Linked DNA regions of Variovorax paradoxus. The protein of the gene in region 1 interacts with the protein of each later gene in a pairwise test. Links are inferred from orthologs where the notes say so. Each region holds a gene or a part of one and is shown in the gene's direction. Other genes may lie near its edges. The genes, in order: NWF24_RS23135 and lpdA.

What was found.
Region 2: the proteins of NWF24_RS23135 (region 1) and lpdA interact in binary tests that used the Escherichia coli proteins (3 or more experiments, as listed by UniProt). The link is inferred for Variovorax paradoxus from one-to-one orthologs.

What each region holds. Positions count from the first base shown.
Region 1 is NZ_CP102931.1:4,886,013-4,894,156, reverse strand. What follows is about bases 1-3,107. They hold NWF24_RS23135 (UvrD-helicase domain-containing protein), read left to right. Parts: upstream 1-397; coding sequence 398-2,818; downstream 2,819-3,107. Other genes in these bases: NWF24_RS23130 (BPSS1780 family membrane protein), read right to left, coding at 2,851-3,107; NWF24_RS23140 (GMP reductase), read right to left, coding at 1-191. In the rest of the region: more of NWF24_RS23130, read right to left, coding at 3,108-3,687; NWF24_RS23125 (homoserine kinase), read right to left, coding at 3,697-4,755; NWF24_RS23120 (hypothetical protein), read right to left, coding at 4,811-5,182; polA (DNA polymerase I), read left to right, coding at 5,280-8,096; NWF24_RS23110 (M20/M25/M40 family metallo-hydrolase), read left to right, coding at 8,140-8,144. UniProt on the Escherichia coli protein: A helicase with DNA-dependent ATPase activity. Unwinds DNA duplexes with 3'-5' polarity. Translocates on single-stranded DNA with 3'-5' polarity. Initiates unwinding more efficiently from a nicked substrate than double-stranded DNA.
Region 2 is NZ_CP102931.1:3,967,810-3,975,845, reverse strand. The notes cover bases 2,365-5,363. They hold lpdA (dihydrolipoyl dehydrogenase), read left to right. Parts: upstream 2,365-2,956; coding sequence 2,957-4,771; downstream 4,772-5,363. Other genes in these bases: NWF24_RS18920 (C40 family peptidase), read right to left, coding at 4,862-5,363; NWF24_RS18930 (MFS transporter), read left to right, coding at 2,367-2,960; aceF (dihydrolipoyllysine-residue acetyltransferase), read left to right, coding at 2,365-2,370. Also shown: aceE (pyruvate dehydrogenase (acetyl-transferring), homodimeric type), read left to right, coding at 1-671; more of aceF, read left to right, coding at 721-2,364; more of NWF24_RS18920, read right to left, coding at 5,364-5,437; NWF24_RS18915 (PQQ-dependent sugar dehydrogenase), read left to right, coding at 5,679-6,809; NWF24_RS18910 (alpha/beta fold hydrolase), read right to left, coding at 6,822-7,619; NWF24_RS18905 (4-hydroxyphenylacetate 3-hydroxylase family protein), read right to left, coding at 7,630-8,036. UniProt on the Escherichia coli protein: Lipoamide dehydrogenase is a component of the glycine cleavage system as well as of the alpha-ketoacid dehydrogenase complexes.

The sequences.
Region 1 (8,144 bases):
ACGTAGAAATAGCCGTTCTGCGCCAGCCACAGGCAGATCGACTCGTCGACCACCGTCTTCATGTTGGCGGGCACCACCGGCAGGCGGAAGCTGCGTTCGCCCAGCACCACGCTGGTGTCGCACTCGGAGCGGCTCTCCACGCGGCACTTGCGCGGGAGCAGAAGGATGTTGTCGTAATCGAAAATTTGCATGACCAGGCTCCTGAAAGGAATCGTTGAAAGAAACGAATGAGCGCTTGGTCCGGCCGGCTTTCGCGGTGCGTTCTGCAAGGAAAACGCCCACAAAAAACCGGGCGCAAGAAACTTGGGCCCGGTGATTGATTTTACGCGGTCTCGCAAAGGCAGGTCTTCCGGTTCTTCATATAACCCGCATACGCCGTGGTTTCTACAATCGCATGATGTTGTTTAACGATCCTGCGGCTGACGCCCACCCTCCAGCGCTGCCGCTGCTCCAGAACCTGAACGCGGAGCAACTCGCCGCGGTCACGCTGCCAGAGGGCAACGCGCTGATCCTGGCCGGCGCCGGTTCCGGCAAGACGCGCGTGCTCACCACCCGCATCGCCTGGCTGCTGCAGACGGGCCAGGTCTCCGCCGGCGGCATCCTCGCCGTGACCTTCACCAACAAGGCCGCGAAAGAAATGATGACGCGGCTGACGGCGATGCTGCCCGTCAATGTGCGCGGCATGTGGATCGGCACCTTCCACGGCCTGTGCAACCGCCTGCTGCGCGCGCACTGGAAGCTGGCCAACCTGCCGTCGACCTTCCAGATCCTCGACACGCAAGACCAGCTCTCGGCCATCAAGCGTCTGATGAAGCAGTTCAACGTCGACGACGAGCGCTTCCCGGCCAAGCAGACGCAATGGTTCATCGCCGGCGCCAAGGAAGACGGCCTGCGCCCCGGCGACGTCGAAGTTCGCAGCGACGACGACCGGAAGAAGGTCGAGCTCTATCGCCTCTACGAAGAGCAGTGCCAGCGCGAAGGCGTGGTCGACTTCGGCGAGCTCATGCTGCGCAGCTACGAACTGCTGCGCGACAACGACCCGGTGCGCGAGCACTACCAGCGGCGCTTCCGCCACATCCTGATCGACGAGTTCCAGGACACCAACCGCCTGCAGTACGCGTGGATCAAGATGCTCACGGGCAACACCGTCGCCGGCCAGTTCACGCCGAGCGAGAGCAGCAGCGTCATCGCCGTGGGCGACGACGACCAGAGCATCTACGCCTTCCGCGGTGCACGCGTGGGCAACATGACCGACTTCGTGCGCGAGTTCGACGTGCGCCACCAGATAAAGCTGGAGCAGAACTACCGCAGCTACAGCAACATCCTCGACTCGGCCAACGAGCTCATCAGCCACAACAAGAAGCGCCTGGGCAAGAACCTGCGCACCGACCAGGGGCCGGGCGAACCGGTGCGCGTGTACGAATCGCCCACCGATCTCGCCGAAGCCCAGTGGATGGTCGAGGAAATGCGCCAGCTCGCGCGCGACGGCTACGAGCGCAAGGAAATGGCCGTGCTCTACCGCAGCAACGCGCAGAGCCGGGTGATCGAAACGGCGCTCTTCAATGCCTCGGTGCCGTACCGCGTGTACGGCGGCCTGCGCTTCTTCGAGCGCGCCGAAATCAAGCACGCGCTGGCCTACCTGCGCCTGCTGGAGAACAAGGACGACGACACCAGCTTCCTGCGCGTCGTCAATTTCCCGCCGCGCGGCATCGGTGCGCGCACGCTCGAAACCCTGCAGGACGCGGCGCGCGCGGCCGGGCGCTCGCTGCACGATGCGGTGAGCGTCGTCGGCGGCAAGGCCGGCGCCAACCTCACGGGCTTCGTAGCCAAGATCGACGTGCTGCGCGAGCAGACCCAGGGCGTGAGCCTGCGAGAGATCATCGAGCTGGTGCTCGACCACAGCGGCCTCGTCGAGCACTACAAGGCCGATCGCGAAGGCGCCGACCGCCTCGAGAACTTGGACGAACTGGTGAATGCGGCCGAGAGCTTCGTCACGCAGGAAGGCTTCGGCCGCGACGCCGTGGCGTTGCCGGTCGACGAGCTGCGCCAGTCGCCCGCGAGCCAGGGTATCGACCCGAGCCGTCCGGTGCTCGACGAGCCGCTCGCGCCCGACGCCGAAACCGGCGAAACGCTGAGCCCGCTGGCCGCCTTTCTCACGCACGCCGCGCTCGAATCGGGCGACAACCAGGCGCAGGCTGGGCAAGACGCGGTGCAGTTGATGACCGTGCATGCCGCCAAGGGCCTGGAGTTCGACTGCGTATTCATCACCGGCATGGAAGAGGGCCTGTTCCCGCACGAGAACTCGATGAGCGATTTCGAGAGCCTCGAGGAAGAACGCCGCCTGATGTACGTGGCGATCACGCGCGCCCGCAAGCGCCTGTACCTGAGCCATTCGCAGACGCGCATGCTGCACGGCCAGACTCGCTACAACGTCAAGAGCCGCTTCTTCGACGAGCTGCCCGAAGGCGCGCTGAAGTGGCTCACACCCAAGAACCAGGGCTTCACGCCATCGGCCTTCGGCTATGGCGGGGGCTATGCGAGCACGCGCGGTGGTGGGGGCGGCTACAGCGGTGGTGGCTATGGCGGCGGCAGCAGCAGCCGCGACAAGGACACCTTTGCCAGCCCACCCGTGCCGCCGCAGAAGACAGCGCCTTCACACGGCCTGCGCTCGGGCATGCAGGTGTTCCACAACAAGTTCGGCGAAGGCACGGTGACCGCGCTCGAAGGCACGGGCGACGACGCACGCGCACAGGTCAAGTTCGCGCGACATGGCGTGAAGTGGCTGGCGCTGTCGGTGGCCAAGCTCACGCCGATCTGAGCTTGGAGGGGCGCCGCCGGCCGCGGCGGCGCTCAGTCCGGATTGAAGGTGTCGCGGAAGGTGAACCAGTTCGACGCCTGCGCCATGGCGGCGAGCGTCAGCACCGTGCCGACCATCAGGATGTTGCCGATGGCCATTGCACCGGTGTCCGAACCCAGCGAGCCCACGCCGATCACGATGGTGCCGACCAGCGCCGCCGCCAGGAGGCCGAGCACCAGCACGCCGCACCACGCGAGCCAGTACAGCGCATAGGCGCCGAAATTCCGGAACATCGCCACCAGGCTGAAGAAAATGCTCTTCACCGGCTCCACCCGGTGCCAGTGAACCAGCGCGGGGGCATGCCACATCGCCGCGACCAGCGGCAGCGCGAGGCACATCTGAAGCAGATTCGCCATCTGGAAGCGGCTGCTTTCCAGCACTTCCTTCGTCGGGGTTTCGCCCAGCAGGTAGCTGCGCATGAACTGGCCGCCGTCGACCAGCGCGGTCAGGAACACGGTCAGGAAGCAATACACCGCCGAGATCACGCCAAGTACAGCCAGCGCGCGCCATTCCGTTCGCATGGCACGCGCCACCGACAGGAACATGAGTGCGCCGGTCGGTTTTTTCACGCCGACCGCGTCTCCTGGAAGATCGGTGTTGGTCGCCGAGGCGTCGGCCACCGACGCCGCGACCATGAAGCCCAGCGTGGAGAACGGCAGCAGCACGAACGGAATGAATCTGCCGATCAGCGGCAGCTGCGAGATGCTCGTGATCAGCGCCATGAACATCAGGAACAGCGAGACAAAGGCCAGCGGCTGTCGCCAGAAGTTCTTGAGTCCGAGGCGGACCCATTCGACGCCGGTTCGCGCCGGCACGAGGTTGAGTTTCATGTGTAGAGATCAGGCAGCCAGCAGCGGCTCGAGGGCCTGTGCCATGGCATGCGGGTGGGTGGCGCGGTCGCGCAGCACGCGTTCGAAGTGCGTGGGGTCATGGGGCTTGAGCATGCTCGCCTCGCGCGGCAGATGGAAGTCCCAGAGCCGGGAAATCCAGAAGCGCAGCGCCGCGGCGCGCAGCATCGCGGGCAGCAGGGCGCGCTCGGCGGCGTTCAGCGGTCGCACGGTTTCGTAGGCCGACAGCAGCGAGTCGGCGCGTTCGGCGTCGTGCCGGCCGGTCGGCAGGTCGATGGCCCAGTCGTTCAGGCACACGGCCAGGTCGAACAGCCAGGTGTCGGTGCCGGCGAAGTAGAAGTCGAACACGCCGGTCAGGCGCGGCGCAGCGCCGGCCTCGCCGCCGGTCGCGAACATCACGTTGTCGCGGAACATGTCTGCATGCACCGGGCCACGCGGCAGCGCCGCATAGGCCGACGACTCGGCGACGTGGTTCTGGTAGGCCAGTTCGGCACGCAGCAGGGCGGCTTGCGATTCCTCGATGTACGGCAGCACCACCGGCACCGTCTCGTTCCACCAGTGCAGGCCGCGCAGGTTTGGCTGGATGCGGGGGTAGTCGCGCCCCGCGAGGTGCATGCGTGCCAGCATCGCGCCCAGTTCGGCGCAATGCGCCGTGCCGGGGGCCAGTTCGCTGTGGCCCGAGAGCTTCTGCACCACCGCAGCAGGCTTGCCGGCCACGATGTGCAGCAGGTCGCACGCGGCCTCGGCGGGCACGGGGGGCTGGTTCTTCCTGGGTTTCTCGGCGGCGGCGGGCTCGGCTGCCGCCACGGGCGCGGGCACAGGCAGGCCGGCAGCCGCCAGGTGCTTCATCAGACAAAGGTAGTAAGGGAGCTGCTCGGCACTCAGGCGTTCGAACAGCGTCAACACGAATTCGCCGGACTCGGTGGTCGCGAAGTAGTTGGTGTTTTCGATGCCGCCCTCGATGCCGCGCAGCTCGCGCAGCGGGCCCAGGCCCAGGCGTTGGACGAGCGCGTCTGCCTCGCCGAAACTGACTTCGGTGAAAACTGCCATTGCGGTACTCAGCGCCGCGTTGCCGCTGCAAAAACCAGGACGAAAGAACGCACGGTCAGAACTTCATCACGTTCCAGACGCGGGGGCCGTTGGCGCCCGTTTCCGACGAGCCCTGGCGTCCCGTGTACGCATCGGCGGGCAGCACTTCGTAGCCCGGCACGTTGGCCTTGGGCGTGACGTTGATGCTCTGCGTGCGGCCGCCGTAGCGGACTTCGTCGACCGAGGCGCCGCTGTCCTCGGTATGGATGTTCTCGACCTTCTGGTTGCGTCGGCCTTCGGCTTTGTCCTGCTCCTGATTTGGTAGCGATGCGGCCGGGGCCGCCGCGGGGGCGGCTGCGGGCTGCTGCGCCTGTACGGCGGCAAAGGGGGCTGCGAAAGCCAGCGCCAGCAGGATGCGGCGGGCGACCAGGAGTGTGGAGCTAGGCATGCCTTGATTGTAGGCTCGCCCCCGGTTCCGGGGCGTCGGTTGACACCGCGTGCCGTCGTGGCTTCGGACGCCGTCGCGGGCACGGCAAAATGGCCCGATGACCGACAAGAAAACGCTGCTGCTCGTCGATGGCTCGAGCTACCTCTACCGCGCCTTCCACGCAATGCCCGATCTGCGGGCCGTGCCCGGCGATCCCAAGAGCCCGGCGACCGGCGCCATCCGGGGAATGATCAACATGATGACCGCGCTGCGCCGCGAGGTGCGCGCCGATTACGCAGCCTGCATCTTCGACGCGCCCGGCAAGACCTTCCGCGACGACTGGTACCCCGAATACAAGGCCAACCGCTCGCCGATGCCCGACGACCTTCGCAGCCAGATCGACCCCATCCACGAAGTGGTGAAGCTGCTCGGCTGGCCCGTGCTCAGCGTGCCCGACGTGGAAGCCGATGACGTCATCGGCACGCTCGCCAAGGTCGCTGCTGCCCAAGGCGTCGAGGTGATCGTGTCCAGCGGCGACAAGGACCTGAGCCAGCTGGTCGACGAGCACATCACCATCATCGACACGATGAACGGCAAGAGGCGCGACGTGGCAGGCGTGACGTCCGAGTTCGGCGTGCCGCCGAACCTGATGATCGACTATCAGACGCTGGTGGGCGATACGGTCGACAACGTGCCCGGCGTCCCGAAGGTCGGCCCCAAGACCGCTGCCAAATGGCTGCTCGAATACGGCTCGCTCGATGCATTGATCGAACGCGCCGCCGAAGTGAAGGGCGCCGCGGGCGAAAACCTGCGCCAGGCCATCGACAAGCTGCCGCTGAGCAAGCGCCTCGTCACCATCCGTACCGACTGCGACCTCGACGGCCACGTCACCGGCCTGCCGTCGCTCGAAGGCCTGCCCGTCGGCGCGCCGCAGACCGCCGAGCTGAAACCCTTCTACGAGAAGTTCGGCTTCAAGAGCCTGGTCAAGTCGCTCGAAGCGCAGGAAGTGCCGCCCGAGCTGATCGAAGAGAACATCAAGAAGAAGGCTGCCTCCAAGGCCGACAGCGACCAGGGCGGCCTGTTCGACGAACCCTCCGAGCTCGAGGCGCAGGAGGCCGCCGCGCCCGCGAGCAATCTCAAGTACGACACGATCACGACCTGGGCGCAGTTCGACGCCTGGCTCGCAAAGCTCGAAACCGCCGAACTCGCGGCCATCGATACCGAGACCACCTCGCTCGACGAGATGGTCGCGCAGATCGTCGGCGTGAGCTTCAGCGTCACGCCCGGCGAAGCGGCCTACATCCCGCTTACGCACAACTACCCCGATGCGCCCGAGCAGTTGCCCATCGACGAGGTACTCGCGAAGCTCAAGCCCTGGCTGGAGAACGGTGCCAAGAAAAAGCTCGGCCAGCACATCAAGTACGACCGCCACGTGTTCGCCAACCACGGCATCGAGGTGCAGGGCTACGCGCACGACACCATGCTGCAGAGCTACGTGCTCGAAGTGCACAAGCCACACGGTCTTTCCAGCCTGGCCGAGCGCCATCTGGGACGCAGCGGCATCTCGTACGAAGACCTGTGCGGCAAGGGTGCGCACCAGATCCCGTTCAGCCAGGTCGACATCGCCAAGGCGGCGGAGTATTCGTGCGAGGACAGCGACCAGACGCTCGACGTGCACAACACGCTGTGGCCGCGCCTCGAAGCCGACGAAAAACTGCGCTTCGTCTACCAGCTCGAGATGGATTCGAGCGAGGCGCTTTACCGCGTCGAGCGCAACGGCGTGCTGATCGATGCCCCTACGCTTGCCACGCAAAGCCACGAACTCGGCAAGCGCATCATGGAACTGGAGCAGGAGGCCTACGACATCGCCGGCCAGCCCTTCAACCTCGGTTCGCCCAAGCAGATCGGCGAGATTTTCTTCACCAAGCTGGGCCTGCCCGTGGTCAAGAAGACGCCGAGCGGCGCGCCCAGCACCGACGAAGAGGTGCTCGAGAAGCTGGCCGAAGACTATCCGCTGCCGGCCAAGATCCTCGAACACCGCGGCCTGTCGAAGCTCAAGGGCACCTACACCGACAAGCTCGGCCAGCTCGCCAACCCACGCACCGGCCGCGTGCACACGCACTACGCGCAGGCAGTGGCCGTCACCGGCCGCCTCAGCAGCAACGACCCCAACCTGCAGAACATTCCGATCCGAACGCCCGAAGGCCGCCGCGTGCGCGAGGCCTTCGTGGCACCGGCGGGCAGCGTGATCGCCAGCGCCGACTACTCGCAGATCGAGCTGCGCATCATGGCCCACATCAGCGGCGACGAGTCGCTGCTGCGCGCCTTCACTGACGGCATCGACGTGCACCGCGCCACCGCCGCCGAGGTGTTCGGCTCCACGCCCGACCAGGTGTCGAGCGAGCAGCGCCGCTATGCCAAGGTCATCAACTTCGGCCTGATCTACGGCATGAGCAGCTTCGGCCTTGCGCGCAACCTCGGCATCGAGACCAAGGCCGCAGCCTCGTACATCGAGCGCTACTTTGCGCGCTACCCGGGCGTGAAGGCCTACATGGACGAGACCAAGGCGCAGGCCAAGGAGCAGGGCTACGTGGAGACCGTGTTCGGCCGGCGCCTCTACCTGCCCGAGATCAATTCGCCCAACGGCCCGCGCCGCGGCGGCGCCGAGCGCGCGGCCATCAATGCGCCGATGCAAGGCACGGCCGCCGACCTGATCAAGCTCAGCATGGTCAAGGTACAGAACGTGCTTGACGAGGAGAAGCGCGGCACCAAGATGATCATGCAGGTGCACGACGAACTGGTGTTCGAAGTGCCCGAGGCCGAGATCGAATGGGTGCGCACCGAAGTCCCTCGTCTCATGGCCGGTGTGGCCGCGCTGAAGGTGCCGCTGCTGGCCGAGATCGGTGTCGGTCCCAACTGGGACAAGGCGCATTGATGAATAAAAAGACGAGACAAACAACCGAGAAGAACGCACGAACATGAC
Region 2 (8,036 bases), 920 kb from region 1 along the record:
TCCTGCACCATGGCCTCAAGCGCATGGTCGAGAAGCAGGACAACGTCTACTACTACCTGACGCTGCTCAACGAGAACTACGCGATGCCTGGCCTGCAGCCCGGCACCGAAGAGCAGATCATCAAGGGCATGTACCTGTCGAAGCAGGGTCCCGCGCTCAAGGCCAAGGCACCCACGGTGCAACTGCTGGGCAGCGGCACCATCCTGCGCGAAAGCTTCGCTGCGCAAGAGCTGCTCGAAAAGGACTGGGGCGTGTCGGCTTCCGTGTGGAGCTGCCCGAGCTTCAACGAGCTCACCCGCGATGGCCAGGACGCCGACCGCTGGAACCTGCTGCACCCCGACCAGACGCCGCGCGTGCCCTTCGTGGCCGAGCAGCTCGGCGCCTCGGCCGGCCCGGTGGTCGCATCGACCGACTACATGAAGGCCTATGCCGAGCAGATCCGCCCCTTCATCCCGAAGGGCCGCACCTACAAGGTGCTCGGCACCGACGGCTTCGGCCGAAGCGACTTCCGCAACAAGCTGCGCGAGCACTTCGAGATCAACCGCCACTACATCGTGGTGGCCGCGCTCAAGGCGCTGAGCGAAGATGGCACCGTGCCGGTGGCCAAGGTGGTGGAAGCGATCAAGAAGTACGGCATCAATGTCGACAAGGTCAACCCGCTTTACGCTTGAACATCAACAACCAACGAACGAACGGCGCCTTACGGCGGGAGACAACGATATGGCAGCAGTGGAAGTGAAGGTGCCGGACATCGGCGATTTCGATGAAGTCGCGGTGATCGAGGTGCTCGTGAAGGTGGGCGACACGGTCAAGGCCGAGCAGTCGCTCATCACAGTCGAATCGGACAAGGCATCGATGGAAATCCCGTCGTCCACGGCCGGTGTGGTCAAGGAACTGAAGGTCGAAGTCGGCAGCAAGGTGAAAGAGGGCTCGGTGGTGCTCGTGCTCGAGGCCGAGGGAGCGGGTGCTGCAGCAGCGCCGGCCCCTGCGCCTGCAGCGGCTCCCGCAGCCGCCGCGCCTGCGCCGGCCGCCGCAGCTCCTGCTGCCGCCCCGGCAGCCTCGGGTCCGGTCGAGATCAAGGTGCCGGACATCGGCGATTTCAAGGACGTCGCCGTCATTGAAGTGCTCGTGAAGCCGGGCGACGCGATCAAGGTCGAGCAGTCGCTGATCACGGTGGAGTCGGACAAAGCCTCGATGGAGATTCCGTCGTCGGCTGCCGGCGTGCTCAAGGAACTCAAGGTCAAGGTCGGCGACACGGTCAACATCGGTGACCTGATTGCCGTGCTCGAAGGTACTGCGGGCGCTGCTGCCCCGGCGCCTGCACAGGCTGCGGCCGCCGCCCCGGCAACCGCAACTGCCAGCGCACCGGCCGCCGCCGCATCGGCGCCTGCTGCAGCCGCCCCGGCCCACCAGCCGACGGTCGCGCCCAGCGCCGGCCTGCCGCACGCCTCGCCCTCGGTGCGCAAGTTCGCCCGCGAACTCGGTGTGCCGCTCGAAGAGGTCAAGGGCTCCGGTCCCAAGGGCCGCATCACGCAGGAAGACGTCCAGAGCTTCACCAAGGCCGTGATGAGCGGCCAGGCCAGCACCAAGGCCTCGGCGGCCAAGGCGCCGGCAGGGGGCGGCGCCGACGGCGCGGCGCTGGGCCTGATCCCGTGGCCCAAGGTCGACTTCACCAAGTTCGGCACTGTCGAGCGCAAGGACCTGTCGCGCATCAAGAAGCTCAGCGGCGCGAACCTGCATCGCAACTGGGTGATGATTCCGCACGTCACCAACAACGACGAAGCCGACATCACCGAGCTCGAAGCCTTCCGCGTCTCCACCAACAAGGAGAACGAGAAGTCGGGCGTCAAGGTCACGATGCTGGCCTTCGTGATCAAGGCGGTGGTCTCGGCGCTGAAGAAGTTCCCCGACTTCAACGCCAGCCTCGACGGCGATCAACTGGTCTACAAGCAGTACTTCCACATCGGCTTCGCGGCCGACACGCCCAACGGGCTCGTGGTGCCTGTGCTCAAGGATGCCGACAAGAAGGGCATCCTGCAGATCAGCGCCGAGATGGGCGAACTCGCCAAGAAGGCGCGCGACGGCAAGCTCGGCTCGGCCGACATGCAGGGCGGCTGCTTCTCGATCAGCTCGCTCGGCGGCATCGGTGGCACGCACTTCACGCCCATCATCAACGCTCCTGAAGTGGCCATCCTCGGCCTCTCCAAGGGCCAGATGAAGCCGGTGTGGGACGGCAAGCAGTTCGTGCCGCGTCTCACGCTGCCGCTGTCGCTGTCGTACGACCACCGCGTGATCGACGGCGCCCTGGCTGCGCGTTTCAACGCCTACCTGGGCCAGGTGCTCGCGGACTACCGTCGAATCCTGCTATGACCACCGTAGTGGCCGTCCGCAAAGGCGGCCAGGTCACGATGGCAGCCGATTCTCTGGTGACCTTCGGCGACACGCGGCTTTCGCACCGCGCCGAAGCCAACCAGAAGATCTTCACCGTCGAGGACGCGGCGGGGCAGAGCCTGTTCGCCGTGGCCGGCGCCGCCGCGCACTTCTTGGTGCTGCAGCACGCGCTGGCCGCGCAGGAGCGCGAGAAACTGCTGTTCGGCAGCAAGCACGAGATCTTCCGCACCTTCACGATGCTGCATCCGGTGCTGAAGGACACGTTCTTCATGCAGACCAAGGAAGACGAGCACGAGCCCTACGAGTCGAGCCAGTTCACGATGCTGATGGCCAACCAGAGCGGCATCTACGGCATCTACAGCTACCGCGAGGTGTTCGAGTTCAAGGAGTTCTGGGCCATTGGCTCGGGACGCAGCTTTGCACTCGGCGCCATGCACGCGGCCTATGACATCAAGTCGCGCAACTCGCGCGACGTGGCGGAGGCAGGCATTGCCGCCGCCTGCGAATTCGATCGCAATTCGGCCCCACCGGTCGACGTTCTCACACTCAAACTGAAAGTGTCCAAATGAGCGAACAACAAATCAAGGTGCCCGATATCGGCGACTTCGACGAAGTCGCGGTGATCGAGGTGCTGGTCAATGTCGGAGACACGGTCAAGGCCGAGCAGTCGCTGATCACGGTCGAATCGGACAAGGCCTCGATGGAGATTCCGTCGTCCGCCGCCGGCGTGGTGAAGGCGCTGGCCGTGAAGGTGGGCGACAAGGTCAAGGAAGGCTCGGTCGTGCTGACGCTGGAGGTGAGTGGCGCCGCGGCGCCCGCGCCCGCAGCGGCGGCACCTGCGCCAGCGGCAGCAGCAGCCCCGGCACCCAAGGCGGCCCCCGCCTCGGCGGCCGTGGCCGTGTCGAGCTACGGCGGCAAGGTCGATGTCGAGTGCGACGTGATCGTGCTCGGCGCCGGCCCCGGCGGTTATTCGGCCGCTTTCCGCGCGGCCGACCTCGGCTTGAAGGTGGTGCTGATCGAGCGCTATGCCACCCTCGGCGGCGTGTGCCTGAACGTCGGTTGCATCCCGTCGAAGGCGCTGCTGCACGTGGCTTCCGTCATGGACGAGGTCAAGCACTTCGCCGACCTCGGCGTCAGCTTTGCCGCGCCCACGGTCGACCGCGCCAAGCTGCTCGGCCACAAGAACAAGGTAGTGGGCAAGCTCACCGGCGGCCTCACGGCCATGGCCAAGATGCGCAAGGTGACGGTGCTGCGCGGCGTCGGCAACTTCATCGACCCGTACCACATCGAGGTCGAAGAAACCTCCGGTACCAGCTGGGACACCACGGGCAGCAAGCAGACCGTCAAGTTCCGTAACGCGATCATCGCGGCCGGTTCGCAGTCGGTGAGTCTGCCTTTCATGCCGAAAGACCCGCGCGTGGTCGACTCGACCGGCGCGCTCGAGATGGGCACCGATCCCAAGCGCATGCTGGTGCTGGGCGGCGGCATCATCGGCCTTGAAATGGGCACGGTGTATTCCACGCTGGGCGCGCGCCTGGACGTGGTCGAAATGCTCGACGGCCTCATGCAGGGCGCCGACCGCGACCTCGTGAAGGTCTGGCAGAAGATGAACGCGCCGCGTTTCGACAACATCATGCTCAAGACCAAGACGGTCGGCGCCGAAGCCACGAAGGAGGGCATCAAGGTCACCTTCGAGGGCGAGCAGGCACCGAAGGAGCCGCAGGTGTACGACCTGGTGCTGCAGGCCGTGGGCCGCAGCCCCAACGGCAAGAAGATCAGCGCCGAGAAAGCCGGCGTGGCCGTGAGCGACCGTGGCTTCATTCCGGTCGACATCCAGATGCGCACCAACGTGCCCCACATCTTCGCCATCGGCGACATCGTGGGTCAGCCCATGCTGGCGCACAAGGCGGTGCACGAGGCGCACGTGGCAGCTGAAGTCATTGCCGGCGAGCAGAAGGGCGACAAGGAGCTCTCCAGCGCCGCCTTCAATGCCCGCGTGATCCCGAGCGTGGCCTACACCGACCCTGAAGTGGCGTGGGTGGGCCTCACCGAAGATCAGGCCAAGGCCGAAGGCATCAAGATCAAGAAGGGGCACTTCCCGTGGACGGCCTCGGGCCGTGCCATTGCCAACGGCCGTGACGAAGGCTTCACCAAGCTGCTGTTCGATGCAGAGACGCATCGCATCCTCGGCGGCGGCATCGTCGGCACGCACGCTGGCGACATGATCGGAGAGATCGCGCTGGCCATCGAGATGGGTGCGGACGAGATCGACATCGGCAAGACCATCCATCCGCATCCGACGCTGGGCGAAAGCATCGGCATGGCGGCGGAAGTGGCGCACGGCACCTGTACCGATCTGCCGCCTGCGAAGAAGAGCTGACAAGACAGAACAGAAGGGCGCTGCTGATCGAGCGCCCATGAAAAATCCCGCCGAGGCGGGATTTTTTTCGTTCTGAATTCGGGGGAAGGCTCAGTTGCCGGTATTGGCGACGGCTGCAGCCTTCACTTCATCCGTCGGTCCACCCAACACGCGGCGGGCGCCGTCGAAGCGGCGCTGCCAGTAGCTGCCGTTCATGTCTTCCACGCGAACCTGGGCGCCGGAGCGGGGCGAGTGGATGAACTTGCCTTCGCCGACATAGATGCCGACATGGCTGAAGGCGCGGCGCATGGTGTTGAAGAACACGAGATCGCCAGGCTTGAGCTGGCTGGCGTCGATCTTCTCGGTGGCGGCAGCTTGCTCTTCGGCACGGCGCGGGAGCATGTGGCCGACCGTCTGGTTGTACATGGCGCGAACGAAGCCGCTGCAATCGAAACCCGATTCGGCGGTGTTGCCGCCGCGGCGATAGGGAACGCCCAAGAAACCGATGGCAGTCACCACCAGATCGGAAGTGCGCTCTGTGACGGTCTGGCGAACCTGCTTGAGCTGCCCGATGATGCCTTTGTCGGCCAGCATTCGTGCCAACTCGTCATCGGTCTTTTCCTGTTGAGGGGCCGCATGAACAGCGACGGCAAATAGGAGGGACGCGGGTAGGACGAAAAAACGCATGGCGCGTAGGATATTGATGACGCGCGGTTATGTCAATTTAATCAGAATTAGCGAATGCATCTGTAAGTCATTGATTTACATGAAAAATTTTGATCCGGTCGAAGAAAAAATGTAACGGTGAACGTTTATTGCTCATAAGTGGTTGACCGCGAATGGGCCTTTGGGCTTCGGGTGAACCGGCTGTCAAGCTGGATTCGGTTGCTATTTCTCGCCAAGATCGCCGCAACTACCCGGAAAAGTCATGAACTTGCAGATCCAGCCGTCCTTTTCTCTTGTTTGCCGCTTTGCAGTGGTTGCCGCGCTGGGTCTTTGTGTCAATGCGATGGCACAGATGCGCCCCGAAACGGTGGCTACGGGCCTGGAAAACCCTTGGGGCGTCGCCTTTCTGCCGGGCGGTCGATTCGTGGTGACAGAGCGGCCCGGCCGCCTCCGGCTGATCGGTGCCGACGGAAAGATCGGCGCACCCATCGCAGGTTTGCCTCCCATCGCAGCAGGCGGTCAGGGTGGCTTGCTCGACGTGCTGGCCGATTCGGGCTTCGAGAAGAACCGCACGCTGTACTTTTGCTTTTCCGAACCCGATGCCGGCGGTTCGGCCAACAGCACGGCGCTGGCCCGCGCCAATCTGTCTGCCGACGGCACGAAGCTCGAAGACCTGAAGATCATCTTCAGCCAGCAGCCCAAGGTGGCGAGCCGCAATCACTTCGGCTGCCGCATCGTCGAGGCGCGCGACGGCACGCTGTTTCTTACGCTCGGCGACCGTTTCAGTCGCAAGGAAGATGCGCAGAAGCTCGACAATCACCTTGGCAAGATCGTGCGCATCGGCAAGGACGGCACGGTGCCCAAGGACAACCCCTTCGTCGGCAAGGCGGGTGCCTTGCCCGAGATCTGGAGCTACGGCCACCGCAACGGCCAGGGCGCAGCGCTCGCGCCCGACGGTCGCTTCTGGATGACCGAGCACGGCCCGCAGGGCGGCGACGAAATCAACATCCCGCAGGCCGGCCGCAACTACGGCTGGCCCGTGATCACCTATGGCGAGAACTACGGCGGCGGCAAGATCGGCGACGGCATCACCGCCAAAGACGGCATGGAGCAGCCGCTGCACTACTGGGTGCCGTCGATCGCGCCGTCCGGCATGGCGTTTCTGACCAGCGACCGGTACGGCGCGGGCTGGAAGGGCAACCTGTTCGTGGGTTCGCTCAAGTTTGGCTATCTCGACCGCATCGAATTGAAGGGCGGCAAGGTAGTGGCCGAGCACAAGCTGCTGGCCGAAGGTCGTGCCCGCATCCGCGACGTGAAGCAGGGGCCCGACGGATTGCTCTATGTGTTGACCGACGAGGCCGACGGCAAGCTGCTGCGCCTGCGGCCGAACTGAGGCGCGGCGCTTTCAGCCCGGGCAACCCGGCAGAGGCAGGGTCGGCAGCATGCGGCGCCACAGACGCGTCCACTCGGGCCAGTCGTGGCCACCCTCGGTCGTGAATACGCGCTCGGCCGGCAGCGCTTCCGCGAGCAGTCGGTTGCTGAAGGCAAAGCGGTCGTCGAGGCCGTAGCCCAGGTAGAGCGGCGGCCGGGCGCTCGCCGTGTGCGTGAAGCCCGCGTAGCCGCGCAGCCATTGCCAGAGCTGTGTTTCGTTGGGCGTGCGGGGAGGGCTCTCGGCCGGATCGACCAGCGGGCCGTTCCACCTGGCGAGGCCGCCGGCATTGGCGATGTCGGTGCCGAGCGTGCGCTCGCCGAGGTAGGGCGCGAGCGTCACCAGCCCCGCGAGTTCGCCGGGGTGCGTCTGCGCATAGAGCATCCCGCCGAAGCCGCCGAGGGAAATTCCGACGAACCAGATGTGCTTGTAGCCCTGGTTGCGCGCCGGAGCCATCACGTCGGCGCTCAGTCGCTCGAGGATGGTCTTGCTGTTGTAGTAGCCGAGATGCGCGTCGACCAGCATCACGTCCGCCGCGATGCGGTTCTCGCGGACGGCGCGGACGAAGCCTTCGCGCTCGAACTCGTCGGGCGTCGAGTACGCGCCGGGAAGCATCACCAGCAGCGTGTCGACATTGCTGCGTGCGCAACTGCTCTTTTCGAGCGAAGTCGCCATCGGCACCGTGGCCTTGCGCACGCCGCCGCAGGCCACGACGAGCAGCGCGGCGCCCACGCCCAGCGCTGCGAGGCACAGCCGCTTCGAGAAGATCTTCATCCGCCTGAGTCTAGGCGCGCCGCGATGCCGGCAGATCGACCATAACGGGTTGTCCGGGTGTGGTGCAGCCGGTGTCGCAGCATTTGCCGGGCTGGCGGTTGCGGGTGATGGCGCGGCCCGGGTCGTGCGGCGCGGCGGCGGCCGAGCCGTCGGCCGCGACGCCGCGTTCGAGGATGCGTTCTACCAGCTCGACCTTGGAGCCGACCGGGTAATTGCGCCAGATCTCTTGCTTCATAGCTGCGGGCGAGCCGCCGCCGTGCAGGCTGATCACGCTGTACCAGCCGCCTTGGTAGCCAGCTGTCAGGTCTTCGATGAAGCGGGCTGTTTCGATGCGCTGCTCGTAGGGAATGGCCGGGTTGGCCCGCAGCACGTCTGAAAGGCGGGCGGCGGTCTCGGGGTTGTGGTCTTCGTCGGGGC